Regions from separate parts of the Caloramator sp. E03 genome, predicted to be linked through region 1. Evidence: riboswitches for the same ligand, from Rfam matches in the RefSeq annotation. Region 1 holds a riboswitch; each other region holds the start of a gene.
The links. Region 1 has a riboswitch for fluoride ahead of crcB (fluoride efflux transporter CrcB). Riboswitches for the same ligand answer to the same signal wherever they lie in the genome.

Region 1 (3,455 bases):
GTGGATGATTCTCTGTGGATAATGTGAATAAATCTGGTGATAACTTTGATAATTCATATCTTAACTGTATGCAATCTGTTGATAACTATGTGAATTTTACTCAACAGGCAAAATAAAAAAATAAAAGTACCTTTTGAATAACAAAAGATACTTTTAAATCTCAAGCTTTGCCATATTTTATAACTTCAACATCCGTTATCATCATAAGGCCTTCATTTACCATCTCTTTTACAATCGGAAGCACCTTTTCTATACGTTCTGCAGTATCAACTACTTCAACTATAATAGGAAGGCTTAAGGATAAATCCATAACCCTTGCAGTATGAAGACGCTTTTCCTGACCATATCCTTCTATTCCCCTTACAACAGTAACACCTGCTATACCATATTCTTTTAATTTTAATACAAGTGCATGATAAAGATTGTGCCCTTTATATTTTGAATCTTCACTTAAGTATATTTTTAAAAGTTTACACTTCCCACTAATATCCATAATCCTCTACCTCTTAAATAAATTTTCCTATCTTATATCCTATTATATAACCAATAATTCCTAAAAACAACGTAGATAATATATATATAAAGGCATTTATTTTTTCATTTTCTCCAAAGAGATTAAATCCTTCATACATAAAGGTTGAAAAGGTAGTATAAGCTCCTAAAAAACCATCCCCAAATAATAAATAAATATTTTTATTTACATCAGCACCACTTACAATTCCTAAAAGTATGGCACCAGTAATATTTATTATAAAAGTACCAACTGGAAAGGTAGTATTAGCTTTTTCAGCGATAATTTTTCCTATTTTAAATCTTGCAACGCTTCCTAATGCTCCGCCTATTCCAAGCAGTATAAAGTCCATTATTTCATCTCTCCTTCAATATTTTTCATGTCATCATATTCTTTTTTCACTATCTTTGATATTATCTCACGTGCCAAAACAATGCCAAAATAAGCAGAGGCAAGGCCCAGCATAACTGACGTCATTACATAATTTAATGCTGAAAAATAAAATCCTTTTTGAATAAGAATTACAGTTTCTTTGCAAAGAGTTGAAAAAGTTGTAAAGGCTCCTAAAAATCCTGTTCCAATTCCAAGCCTAATATCTATATCAAATTCCCAAATCTCTAATGCAATAGTTAATATAACTGCCAATAAAAAACTGCCTAAAACATTTATAATAAGAGTATTTAATGGTATATTTTCTTTATAATTATATATCTGTATGCCTTTTATAATAAACCTTGAAATAGCTCCAAAAGCTCCTCCAATAGCAATTAATATATATTTCCTCATTCTTACCCCTCCATCTTGCTGTTATTAATATTTTAATTACTTATAACATTTTCAATACAAATAAATGAAATATAAAAAAACCTACAAATAACTTTTATTGTTATTTGTAGGAGTCATTAGCCGAGGCATTTATGGTGAACTCCATCACCAAAAACATGGCATTAATATATCATATTTTATTATAATTTACAAGCAAATAAAATAAAAATGCAACCTTCATTAAAATCTCATATTAAATTATTTAAACTTTGCAGCTGAGTATATAATTGATTATAATTTATCATTTTTTCATTTAGTGTATATGCTAAATTCTTTAGATATTCACTTATTTCATCAATTTCATATTTCTTTAACTCAAGTCTCTCTTCTTCAATTATTTCTAATATAAGTTTTATTATGTTTTCATCTAATTTTTGCTTAGAATTGTTCACAATGCTATGATAAATATTAGAAACTCTAAGAACAGGTATATCACTATCATTAATAATATTCACATTTTCATTTGCAAATACAATAAGAGTTTGAACTTGTATGTATTCCCCACTATAGCCTTTCTCTTTAAGCTTATTATTTATCATTTTTTGAACTAATCCTACATGCCTGTATGTCTGCTCAGTAATATTTTTCATTATTTCTTCGCGTCCATTATTATATATCCTTTTCCATCTTCCATCTTTTTCTATTTTAATAGAGAAGTTAGAAGTTATTCCCAAATTCTTAACTTCAAGAGAAAATACTCCAAAGGGTGATACAATCAAATTATCATTTTCTATTGAAATTCCATCAACTTCAAATCTAACATTAGAATAATTATGTAAAATATCATTATAAATAGCCAATTGTCTATTTACTGCTTCTTCTCCTTCTATACCAACTTTTATAGAAAAATAATCATTTTTAAATACTTCAGACATATTTCTTAAATAGTTATTATAATTATGTAATATATTATTTATATTCATAATTTTGCTATGTATATTTAAATCTTCCAATACATCAATATTGATTTTATGTTTAATTTCATTATTAATCCTAAAAATATTGTTAATAAGTTCTAAATGAGGTTGCAGAATAATATTCATATTTTTAAATTCAGCATCTTCATTTATTTGTTTAATAGATAATATAAGGTTATTTAAATATTCCATCCTTTCGTCATTATTTAAATATACTTTTTTATCGTTTTCTATAAAATTTATATCGGGTAAAATAGTATTAATGTTGCCTTTAAACTGATAATATCTTTTCTGCTTGTCCAAAATCAAATTTCTTTTTATTTTTTCCTGCTTTTTTTTCTCTTCTATTTTTAAGTAATTAAGTAGTTTTTCTTTTTGATAAGCAGAATATGTTAGACCATAAACTAAAGTAATTATACCTAATATTGTTTTAAATATTAAAAACATTTTAGAAGTAAAAGCTAAATCTAAAAATGCAATAAGTATAAAATAGCATAGTATTATGTTAATCCACGTTATAACTCTGTTAATTAATACTTGCATATTTTTCCCCTCTTTTATATGTTCTAAGAACTTTTCATTGTTAAATATATTGCTATTTTTAAATATAAAAGACAGGGTCATTGCTGACCCATCTAAAAAATTATATTCTTATCTTTTAAAAAACATATTTTTCATCAAGCTTTGTTATAACTTTAAAAATATTCTTTTTCTTTTCAACTAAATAATATTTTTTTCTGCCCTCTTCATTTACGCATATAAAAAGCTCATCATTTTCATTTAAATTTTCTTTATTATCCTCTATTGTTGAAATAATAATTTTCCTTACTTCATTGTCAATTTCAATTTTATCTTCAACTTGTAAATCTATCATTATTATCCTCCAGCTTTACTTAGCTATACAATTAATTTTATAAAAGCTTTTTATATCTCCCTTCTTCCCTCAAGTGCCTTACTCAAAGTTACTTCATCAGCATACTCAAGGTCTGCTCCAACAGGAATCCCGTGAGCAATTCGGGTAACTTTTACTCCAAGGGGTTTTAGGAGCCTTGCAATATACATTGCTGTAGCCTCCCCTTCAACATTGGGATTAGTTGCTATTATAACTTCCTTTATATCCGGGTTAATCCTGCTTAAAAGTTCCTTTATTCTTATGTCATCAGGTCCTACCCCTCCAAGGGGTGATATAACACCATGAAGGA
Region 2 (3,455 bases), 930 kb from region 1:
ATTATAAAATACCACAAATTTCTATGTATGATATAAACGGGAATAGATTGGAAAAGGATTTCTACGATAGACTTATTTATAATACAAATATTTACGGAATTAAAAATAAAAATAATATAAAGTATGGAATAGCTGTAAGAAATACGGACCTTAGAAGTTTTCCTGATGATACTCCTGTGTTTAAAACTGCTGTGGATAAAGAACTTGATAGATTTCAGGAAACAGGGTGTCAAGCCTTTGAACCACTGGTTATACTTCATGAAAGCAGTGATAGAAAGTGGTATTTTGTTATAATGTATAACTACTTTGGATGGGTAAGGGCAGAAGATATTGCAGTTGGAAAAAAGGAAGATATTTTTGATTATGTAGAAAGTAAAGACTTTATTGTAGTTACAGGAGAACATGTTCATACTGTATATAATCCTTTCGACAGGAGGATATCCAATGTTGAGTTTACAATGGGAACTAAAATTCCTATTGAAAAAGATAAACCTTTATCATTAGATAATCAGTTGACTGTTGGACAATATGTTGTAAAGCTTGCTGTCAGAAATGATAAAGGATATTTTGAAATAAAAAATGCACTTATTCCTATAACAGAAGATGTGTCTTTTGGATATTTACCCTACACAAGAGAGAATATTTTAAAACAGGTATTTAAAACCCTCGGGAAAAGGTATGGATGGGGGGATAGCTTTAAAGGCAGGGATTGTTCAAGTACTATAATGTATACATACAAATGTTTTGGATTTAAACTTCCAAGAAATGCTGATGATCAAGAGAATGCACAGGGTATAGTTTGTGAATTTAATAATGAAATGTCAGTTGAAGATAGAGTAAATCTTTTTGAAAAAATAAAACCTGGAGCTGCAGTTTTTATGGATGGACATGTTATGATGTATGTTGGAATGGAAGATAAAAGACCATATATTATTCATGCATTTCATGGATATGGAGAAAAAATAGGTGATAAATATGAATTTGCTCCTGCAAATACTGTTATGGTAACATCAGCTCTTATTAAAAGAGCGGATGGAAAAACATTTATTGAAGAGTTTACAAAGGTATTGGATTTTGAAGAATAAAATTTTTTACAAATTGGTAAGAGAATCTTTAAATTAGTTTATTTAGAAAATGTTGTATAAAAGACAAAAAAATGATATATTATCTTTAGGGATGAAGCTCCCTGTGAATTGCTGGTAACAGCTGATGGCTTCTACGTTAATGTAGGAGTTATCAGCTGTTTTATTTTTATTATGTTAAGGAGGAGGTTTTAATGTTATTTTGCAGCATTTTATTTAAAAAGTTTGAGGATATTGATATAAAAAAGGAAGAGCCTTCTTATTTTAAGGATTTAAATCTTGATAAGATAGTAAATACGATAACTTTAGGAAAAAATGATTATAACTTAGCCCCATTTTTTTATAGCCCTTTAAAAAGTGTGGAGGAAGTCAATTACAGGCATGAAATAATGAAGGATTTAGAAAAGGAAGAGCTTTTTAATAGCATAAAATCCTTTGCACAGAATATGTGCATGATGAGGGAGTATTTAAAAAAAGCAGATAAAATGATTTATAAATATCAAAAGGAAAGATGGTTTTTAGATGGGGTTGAAATATATTGTGATGCAGTTAATATTCTTGTAAAAGATCTTAATTCTATTTGTTTAAAATCCAATGGGCTTATAGCTTTTCGTGATTATATAAATTCCTATATTAAATCAAATAGTTTTGTTGTTCTTTTAAATGAAACAAAGAAATTAAAGAAGGATTTATCAGAAGTAAAATATTGTGTTCATATTAAGGGAAGTAAAGTAAGAGTTAAAAAATATGAAAATGAAAAGGATTATTGTGAAGAGGTAGATAAGACTTTTGAAAAATTTAAAAAAGGTGTAGTTAAAGATTATAGAGTAGAATTTAATGACTATATAGAAATGAATCATGTTGAAGCTATGATATTGGATTTAGTAGCTAAGCTTTACGAGGATTTATTTTTAAACCTTGATTATTTCTGTGAGAAAAATATTAATTATTTAGATAAAACAATAGAAGCTTTTGATAGAGAAATACAATTTTATATATCCTATATAGAATATATGAAAATATTTATACAGAATGGACTTTCTTTTTGTTATCCTGATGTAAATATATCAAAGAACATTTATGCTTATGATGCCTTTGACATTGCTCTTGCAACAAAGCTTATAAATGAAAAATCAGATATAGTATGTAATGATTTTTATCTTAAAGATAAGGAACGTATATTTGTAGTTACAGGTCCTAATCAAGGAGGAAAGACAACTTTTGCACGTATGTTTGGGCAACTTCACTATATTGCAAGCTTAGGACTTCCTGTCCCAGGCAGAGATGCAAAGCTGTTTTTATATGATAAACTTTTTACTCATTTTGAAAAGGAAGAGGATATTAACAATAATAATGGCAAACTTCAAGATGAGCTAATAAGGATACATGATATACTAAACGAAGCTACACATAATAGCATTGTAATTCTTAATGAAATATTTGCTTCAACAACATTAAAAGATGCTATCTTTTTAGGAAAAGAAATAATGAGGAGAATATCCCAGCTTGATTTATTATGTGTCTGTGTAACTTTTATATATGAATTAACATCTTTTAATGAAAAAACGGTAAGCCTTGTTAGTACTGTTGAGCCTAATGACCCCAATGTAAGAACCTTTAAGATTTTAAGAAAGAATGCCGATGGGCTTTCTTATGCTGTATCTATTGCTGAAAAATATAGGTTAACTTATGATTGGGTAAAGGAGAGAATTAAATAATGAAAGCTCTTTTGATGTATAAAGATAAGGATTTTGATATAAATAAAAAACTACCATTTTATTCAGAAGAACTTATAAAGGATTTAAATTTGAATGTATTGTTTTATTCTATGTCTATGGGTGATGAGTTTTTACTTGAAGTATCTAAAAAAGCTTTGCTTTTAAGTATTAATGATTTGGATACGATAATCTACAGGCAAAACATTTTAAAAGATTGTATTAATAATTCATCAATTGTTAGAAACTTGTATAACATTGCCTGTGAAGCTATAACAAATAAAAGAAAATATTATTTTGGATTTTTCACACGATATCCTGCTGCTATATTAGATAGTTCAATAGATGTTCTTGAAATGTTTGTAGAAATGCTAAAAAAAATAAAAAAGATTTCAGAGGATAATTCTTACAATTTTAAATCAGAAGGATTTAAGAATTTTTTTAAAATGATAGATAGGGAACTTGATAATGAATATTTTATGAAGGTTGAAAGTTGCTTAAAAGAGTTAAGGCTAAATGAGGGTGCTTTGATTAGTATGGAATTGGGTAAAGGGAATAAAGGTATTAATTATATGCTTTGTAAGCCTCAAAATGAAAAGAAAAGTTTTATTGAGAAGATTTTTTACAATAGAACAACTTCTTTTACTTTTTATATAGA
Region 3 (3,455 bases), 730 kb from region 1:
AGCCATTCCTTTAATAAAATAACTAATAGGTATGTTTTCTTTCCCTTTACTTGCAAATGATATCATATCTTTAGATATTATAGGATATACACCTTTTTTTAGAATAGCTTTATCTTTAACCTTTATATCCTTATCAATCTCTAAAAACAAAATATTATCTAGTTCCTTCTTTAAATAACTTAGAAAATCCATTAGTTTCACCTCCTAAACATTATAACATTTTACACTAGGAGGCGCCACATTAAAAAATCCCAAGCATTAAACTTAGCTTGGGTAACAGTTTTTAACAATATCCTCTATATTTTCACACAAACTATTTAATTTTTTTATTTTGTTCTCAACCTCCATATTCTTATCCTCTCTATTTAATATAACTTTATTTAAAGTGTTTTGAATATCCCTTTGCAGATTAGATGAGTCCTCTGTAAATGTTAACTTAAAGGAACGAAGACTTTCTTGAATTTTATATCTATAATTGTATAGCATATTGTTTTTATTTCGCTCAATAGCTCTTTTCATATTATCTAGTAACTTTTGATATATAATCCTATTTGAATACGATTTTGGCATAATATAAACAAAATCATTAATATTTATAAAAAATGAACCTGAAAAGCTATCAACTTCAACATAAAAATCCTCTTTATTAGAGAGAATATAATCATTTTTTTCATAGCTGTACTCTACATTGAAAATATCATATACTGTTTTTGATATATAAGATTTTATATCATTGATGTCATTATTAAGCATTTCTATTATATTCTCATACCCAATTTTTAATTTCTCTAATCCTTCTTCATTCATACTCTCAAGCTTTTCAACCAAGCTACTATCAATAATGTACTTCAACTTTTCTTCTAATTTTCTTGGTCTTAAAAAGTTATTCTTTTCATACTCATCTTTTAATATTTTTTCCATATCACTTACCATATTATCTACCTTTATCTTAAAGTATTCCTCAATATTTTGAATAAGGTTGTCTGTATTTTTTTCAGCATGATAAAAAATATCTTCAGTTATCCTATCTAATTCTTTTAGCTTATCATATAGCTCTTTTATTTTTTCCTCTAAACTATCAATAGGCATTTTTAATGCACTGATATAAAGCTGTATCTTTGATAAAACAGTTTTTAATATATCAGTTGTTTTTATCTTTATTGAATTTACAATAATTTCATCTTTAGAATGATTTACATCTCTTTTAATAATTGATATTAATTTTTCAACCCCTATTAACTTCTGAGCACTAATAGGGAAAAAATCAATATAATTAATGTTCATTATTTCACAAATAACATTTTCACAATATTTTAAATATGTTTCAAGTTCACTGCTATTTATTACATCTATCTTATTAATTACAAAATAAAACTTTGATGCATACTTTTTTGCCGCACTCAAAAATTCTCTTTCTATTTCATTTATTGGACTATCAACAGAGAGCATAAAAATTATGGCATCGCTGTTTTTTATAAAAGAATAAGCAGCATCAGTATTATGTTTATGAATCGATCCAACCCCAGGAGTATCTACAAGTATTATTCCTTCCTTTAATATACTGCTTGGATAGAATATTTTAACATATTCCACCTCTTTTTGATTGTTAGGATTTTCCTGTTCACTAATATAAATAGAAAGATTATCTAAAGGAACCTCTTTTTCTTCTCCATTTTTAAAAATAACTTTTGCACAAGAAGTAGGGCTATACTGAAGTCTTGTAACAACAGATGTTATAGGAATAATTGCAACAGGTAGTATATCATCTCCTAAAACCTTATTTATAAAGGTTGTCTTGCCACGTTTAAACTGACCCACAACAGATATTATAATCTCTTTATTCTTTAACTTTTCCCTTAACTTTAAAAGCTTTTCAAGTTGATCTTTACAAACATCAGATTCTTCTAATAATTTAATAGAATCATCTAATATATCATATATTGAAATACCCACAACAACCTTCCTTTCTATATATTAGTGAAAATATAATCCTTTTATAAATAAAAAAAGCTAATGAATTCTACTAAAGTAGAAGTCATCAGCTATAAAGCATTTAGGAATATTCTCCAAGGAGGAACTTCATCTCCCATGTAAAATTATAACAAAAATATTATAAAATATCAACAATCTAGTTATTCCCCTACTACCTTTTCAATAACCTTAATAACACCACTACTGTTATTGTAATGTATTGATTTTTCTCCAGTATATTACATCTTATAGAATTATATGAGTATCTTTTTTTTTAATAACTTTTGTTCATTGAAACAGAAGTTTTACACCTATTTCTTCATATTCCTCCTTATGGCAAATGCACTTGTTATAAGCTATTAATCCTTTCTACCAAGCCCATAAGGGACTTTCATAGCCAAGGTATCGCCTATAATGGCGGCATAATAATTAAAGACCGGAATCATCGGCCATCAAAATTAACTTATGAAAAAATCTTATCTAAATTTTGAACACATTTTTCTATCCTTTCCATAGCCTTTTTAATATTTTCTCTTTGGGTCCCAAGGTTTATTCTTATCCATCCTTCACCATCACAAACAAAATTATTTCCATCCTCAACTAAAACACCATATTCTGATGATAATAGTTTAGTAAATTCAGTGGATGTAATTCCAGTTTTACTAATATTTATCCATAAAAGATATGAAGACTCCATTTTCATATAGGAGAGTTTAGGAATTTTATTATCTATAAAATCTACAGTATATAAATAATTATCATAAATATATTTTGTAACTTCCTTAAGATAGTCTTTGCAATCATTATAGGCTGATATTATTCCTATTATTCCAAATACGTTTGGTGAAGTTATCGAATTTTTAAAAAGTCTTTCTCTGAACCTTTCTCTTATATTTTTATTTGGAATAATAGAATATGAAGTTTTAAGCCCTCCCAAATTAAAAGCCTTATTTGGGGAAGAAAGCAATATTATATTATCCATTAATTCCTCCTCCAAGGAAAGAATAGAATAAAATCTTCCAAAATGTATCTGCTCTCCATGTACTTCATCAACAACAAGAATAGTTTTATATTTTTTGCAAAGCATTGCAATTTTTCTTAATTCATCGATGCTCCATATCCTCCCTGAAGGATTGTGAGGTGAGCAAAGCAAATATAGCTTTGGTTTAAATTCTCTAAGCTGAGATTCTATTTCTTCAAAATCTATGTAATATCTGTTTTCAATAATATTTAATTTATTATAGATGCATCTTACTCCCTGTTTTACTACTGCACCATTAAAGGGTTCATATACTGGAGTATTAATTATTACAAAATCATTTTCATTGCAAAATGCCTGAACAATATAATGCAGAGTAGATACCGTTCCATAACTTAAAGTTATCCATTCTTTATAAATCTCAACTCCATGCATATCCTTCTTCCAGTTTATTACTGCATCATAAAATTCATCATAAACATAAGTATATCCAAATACTCCTCTG
Region 4 (3,455 bases), 600 kb from region 1:
TTAAAAGGCTATCAATCAATAATGCATAGTCATTTATATATATTTAGAAATAAAAATTCTGTTTTGATAAATACTTAACTTTTATTTTTCTTTATTTGGGCATATAAAAAAAGGCTATTCTACCTTATTAGCAAAATAACCATTATATCACTAATATATTTTATAAACAGGATATAAATAAATTATAAAAATTATTAACTCTATTGTTTATAAAAAGTATCTCTATGCAAAATCAGATGGAAATTGGAAATATCTAATAAATAACACCATCAACCCATATTTTCTTTCCATATATTACCTAAGTATCTTGAACTAATTTCTTTTCCAGATGCAATTTCAAGAATAGCATCAGCTATATCAGGAAAAAGTAAAATTTCTTTTATTTTTTCCAGTGGTACAAATTCAGGAAAATCCCATTTTTCATTTGGGAAACACCATGAAGGTTTTTTTACTTCTCCTGATTGTGGGATACCTCTAAAGAAAAAATTTATAATATGTTTTTCACCATCTGGCCAGAGGGTTTCTCCAGTAAAAAGAAGTTCGGTTACTTTAACTTTTAAAGAGGTTTCTTCCTCAACTTCTCTTTCTCCACATTCTTTTAAAGTTTCAATCTGTCTTAATTTGCCGCCCGGCAATACCCAATATCTCTTGCCATCTCGAAGATGGTTTATTAAAAGAATTTTATTATCTTGAATTACAATAACACCTACCCTGATATCAATCATAAAAACTACTCCTTTTTAAAGTTATTTAAATATTTATATAACTTTTTTATCTATCTTCATACTGAATCTCAAATAAGTACCGCAATATAAAAACTTACGGTACTTATTACATTAACACTTTCCTTATAATTCCAAAATCTTACTCTTTCATATATTTCCAAGTGCACTTATTATATAAACTTAATAGAAAGTTTCTTTCATTATCCATATCCTACATAACTCTGCTTAAGCAGCTTTTTCTATATTTGAAACGCTTATAGTTAAAAACGCAATAAAAGCACATGCAGCTCCGAAAAAGAATGTTGCTGAAGGAGAAACATTATCCCAAAGATAACCTGCAATAATATTTGCCGGCAATGTCATTATGCCTAATGAAGCATTGTATAGTCCATATGCAGTACCGCGCTTGTTATCAGGCACAATTCGAGCAACAAGTGATTTTGCAATTCCTTCAGTTGTCGCATAATAAAGACCATAAAATATATATATTATCCATATATGCCAAGGTCGGCTTGCAAATGCAAATCCTATATATGATAAAACATAAATAATCCATCCAATCTTCATTACTTTCACCCTTCCAATTCTATCTGAAAGGCTGCCTGCAGGAACTGATAACGAAGCATAAAAAAGATTAAATACCGCATAGACAATAGGTATTATTACAGGACTTATACCAACATCTTGGGCACGGAGTATTAAAAATGAGTCACTTGAATTACCCAATGTGAAAATAAGCATTATAATAAGAAATAAAAGAAATTTATCCTTCAATACACTAAAATCAAATTTTGACTGTTCCTTTGAAGCAGATGAAGCTTTTTCATTTACAAAAATGCCTATTAAAAGTATTGTTATAGCAGAGATAAGACCAGCAATATAAAATATTATTCTGTAACGCATATTTCCACTTGCAAAAAGGTAAAGTATCCCTGCTGTTACAAGTGGCCCGATTACAGAACCTAAAGTATCAAGCATACGCTGAAATCCAAAAGAGAATCCCACATGTCCTTCCTTAGCCGATTGGGCAACCAGTGCATCTCGAGGAGCATCCTTTGTTCCTTTTCCGATACCATCAATTAAACGCAAAATAAAAGCCTGCCATGCAAAAAACACAGTACCAAATAAAAAGCGGCTTATTGCAGAAAGTAAATAGCCTATAAAAACAATAATCTTTCGTTTTCCTAACTTATCAGAAATAATACCTGATACTATTTTAAAAACACTTACAATTGTTGTTAAACTTCCCTCTATAAGACCTATTGTCTCTTTACTTAAACCCAGAACAGTTGAATAGAAAATTGGAAGAATTGGCTGTATCATGTCCTGCCCAAAGCCACCAAAAAAAGCTACCCATCCTAACGTATAAACATTATTTCGCTCTTTTACAATGTCATTCTTTTTTCCCATAAAATCACCCTTCCAAAAAATATAAAAAGCCAATAACCCTACAGTAAAGTAGGAGTCATTAGCTTATTACCAAGCATTTTAGGTGAACTCCATCACCACAAAACTATTATATTTCATTTTTATATATTTTTTCAAGGCCGAATTAATCCTAAAATATAGATTAAATCTTTAAATATCTTAAAATAATATTATTTACTTTATTTAACATATTATTATTTTGCATAGACTCTATGGATCCTCATAAAATCATCCATATATTTATAATTAAAGCTATATCATATATCATTCAATAAGTACAAGTAACACTCCCTCCTTATAAAACATATTATAAATTGACAATCATTTATGGAGGTTTGTTATGAGAAAATATCGGGTCTTTGACAGTTGCAAGACAAAAAAAGTGCCTTAAAGCCTTGATATAGGCTTATTTTTTTGTCAAATTTTAAATTTTTATAGTGCACAATGTGTAACAATGTGTTATAATATAGATATAAATATATGAAGAGATGTGAAAAAATGAGATTACAAATTGTTAAATCAAAAAATGCAGCATCCTTATATGTAGTTAAATCTGTTTATGAAAAAGGCAAGCGTACATCAAAAGTAGTTGAGAAGCTTGGCACTTATGATGAACTTTTAAAAAAACTAAACGGACAAGACCCTATAGAATGGGGGAAGAGGTACGTTGAAGAGTTAAATAGAAAAGAAAAAGAAGAGAAAAGAGAAATATTAGTAAAATACTCGCCTGTTAAACAAATTAACAAAGACGAACAGCATACTTTTAATGGTAGTTACTTGTTTTTACAAAAAATATATAACGAGCTTGGGCTGCAAAATATCTGTAAAAATATTTCGGATAAACATAAATTTAATTTTAATCTAAATTCAATACTATCAAGATTAATTTATGCAAGAATTATTTATCCATCATCTAAGCTTGCTACATACGAACTATCAAAAAAATTTATTGAGCAGCCTGATTTTGAGCTTCAGCATATTTATAGAGCTTTAGAAGTAATTTCAGAAGAAACAGATTTTATTCAGTCAGAATTATATAAGAACAGTCTTAAAGTTTGCAATCGTAATAAAGGAGTTCTCTATTATGACTGCACCAACTATTTCTTTGAAATTGAACAGGAAGAAGGATTAAAACAGTATGGAGTATCGAAGGAACATAGACCCAATCCAATTGTTCAAATGGGACTTTTCATGGATGGAGACGGCATCCCCCTTGCATTTTGTATAAACAAAGGTAATACTAATGAACAAGTAACTTTAAAACCTTTAGAGCAAAAAATTATATCCGAATTTGGGCTTTCA

Region 2: it holds a riboswitch for fluoride, as region 1 does, so the genes downstream of both, FDN13_RS11335 (MutS-related protein) here and crcB (fluoride efflux transporter CrcB) in region 1, are expected to answer to the same signal.
Region 3: it holds a riboswitch for fluoride, as region 1 does, so the genes downstream of both, FDN13_RS03580 (dynamin family protein) here and crcB (fluoride efflux transporter CrcB) in region 1, are expected to answer to the same signal.
Region 4: it holds a riboswitch for fluoride, as region 1 does, so the genes downstream of both, FDN13_RS04260 (MFS transporter) here and crcB (fluoride efflux transporter CrcB) in region 1, are expected to answer to the same signal.

The regions. Positions count from the first base shown of each region.
Region 1 is NZ_CP040093.1:1,425,114-1,428,568, forward strand. It holds gene FDN13_RS07030 (DUF190 domain-containing protein) at 161-493, opposite strand; gene crcB (fluoride efflux transporter CrcB) at 507-863, opposite strand; gene crcB (fluoride efflux transporter CrcB) at 863-1,297, opposite strand; fluoride riboswitch at 1,398-1,455, opposite strand; gene FDN13_RS07045 (nuclease-related domain-containing protein) at 1,525-2,796, opposite strand; gene FDN13_RS07050 (hypothetical protein) at 2,912-3,127, opposite strand; gene recR (recombination mediator RecR) at 3,178-3,455, opposite strand, start outside.
Region 2 is NZ_CP040093.1:2,357,912-2,361,366, forward strand. It holds gene FDN13_RS11330 (SH3 domain-containing protein) at 1-1,085, shown strand, start outside; fluoride riboswitch at 1,164-1,226, shown strand; gene FDN13_RS11335 (MutS-related protein) at 1,277-2,800, shown strand; gene FDN13_RS11340 (MutS-related protein) at 2,800-3,455, shown strand, end outside.
Region 3 is NZ_CP040093.1:693,016-696,470, forward strand. It holds gene FDN13_RS03575 (tetratricopeptide repeat protein) at 1-192, opposite strand, end outside; gene FDN13_RS03580 (dynamin family protein) at 265-1,953, opposite strand; fluoride riboswitch at 2,023-2,096, opposite strand; gene FDN13_RS03585 (MalY/PatB family protein) at 2,435-3,455, opposite strand, start outside.
Region 4 is NZ_CP040093.1:828,093-831,547, forward strand. It holds gene FDN13_RS04255 (NUDIX domain-containing protein) at 270-725, opposite strand; gene FDN13_RS04260 (MFS transporter) at 951-2,135, opposite strand; fluoride riboswitch at 2,178-2,241, opposite strand; gene FDN13_RS04265 (IS1634 family transposase) at 2,652-3,455, shown strand, end outside.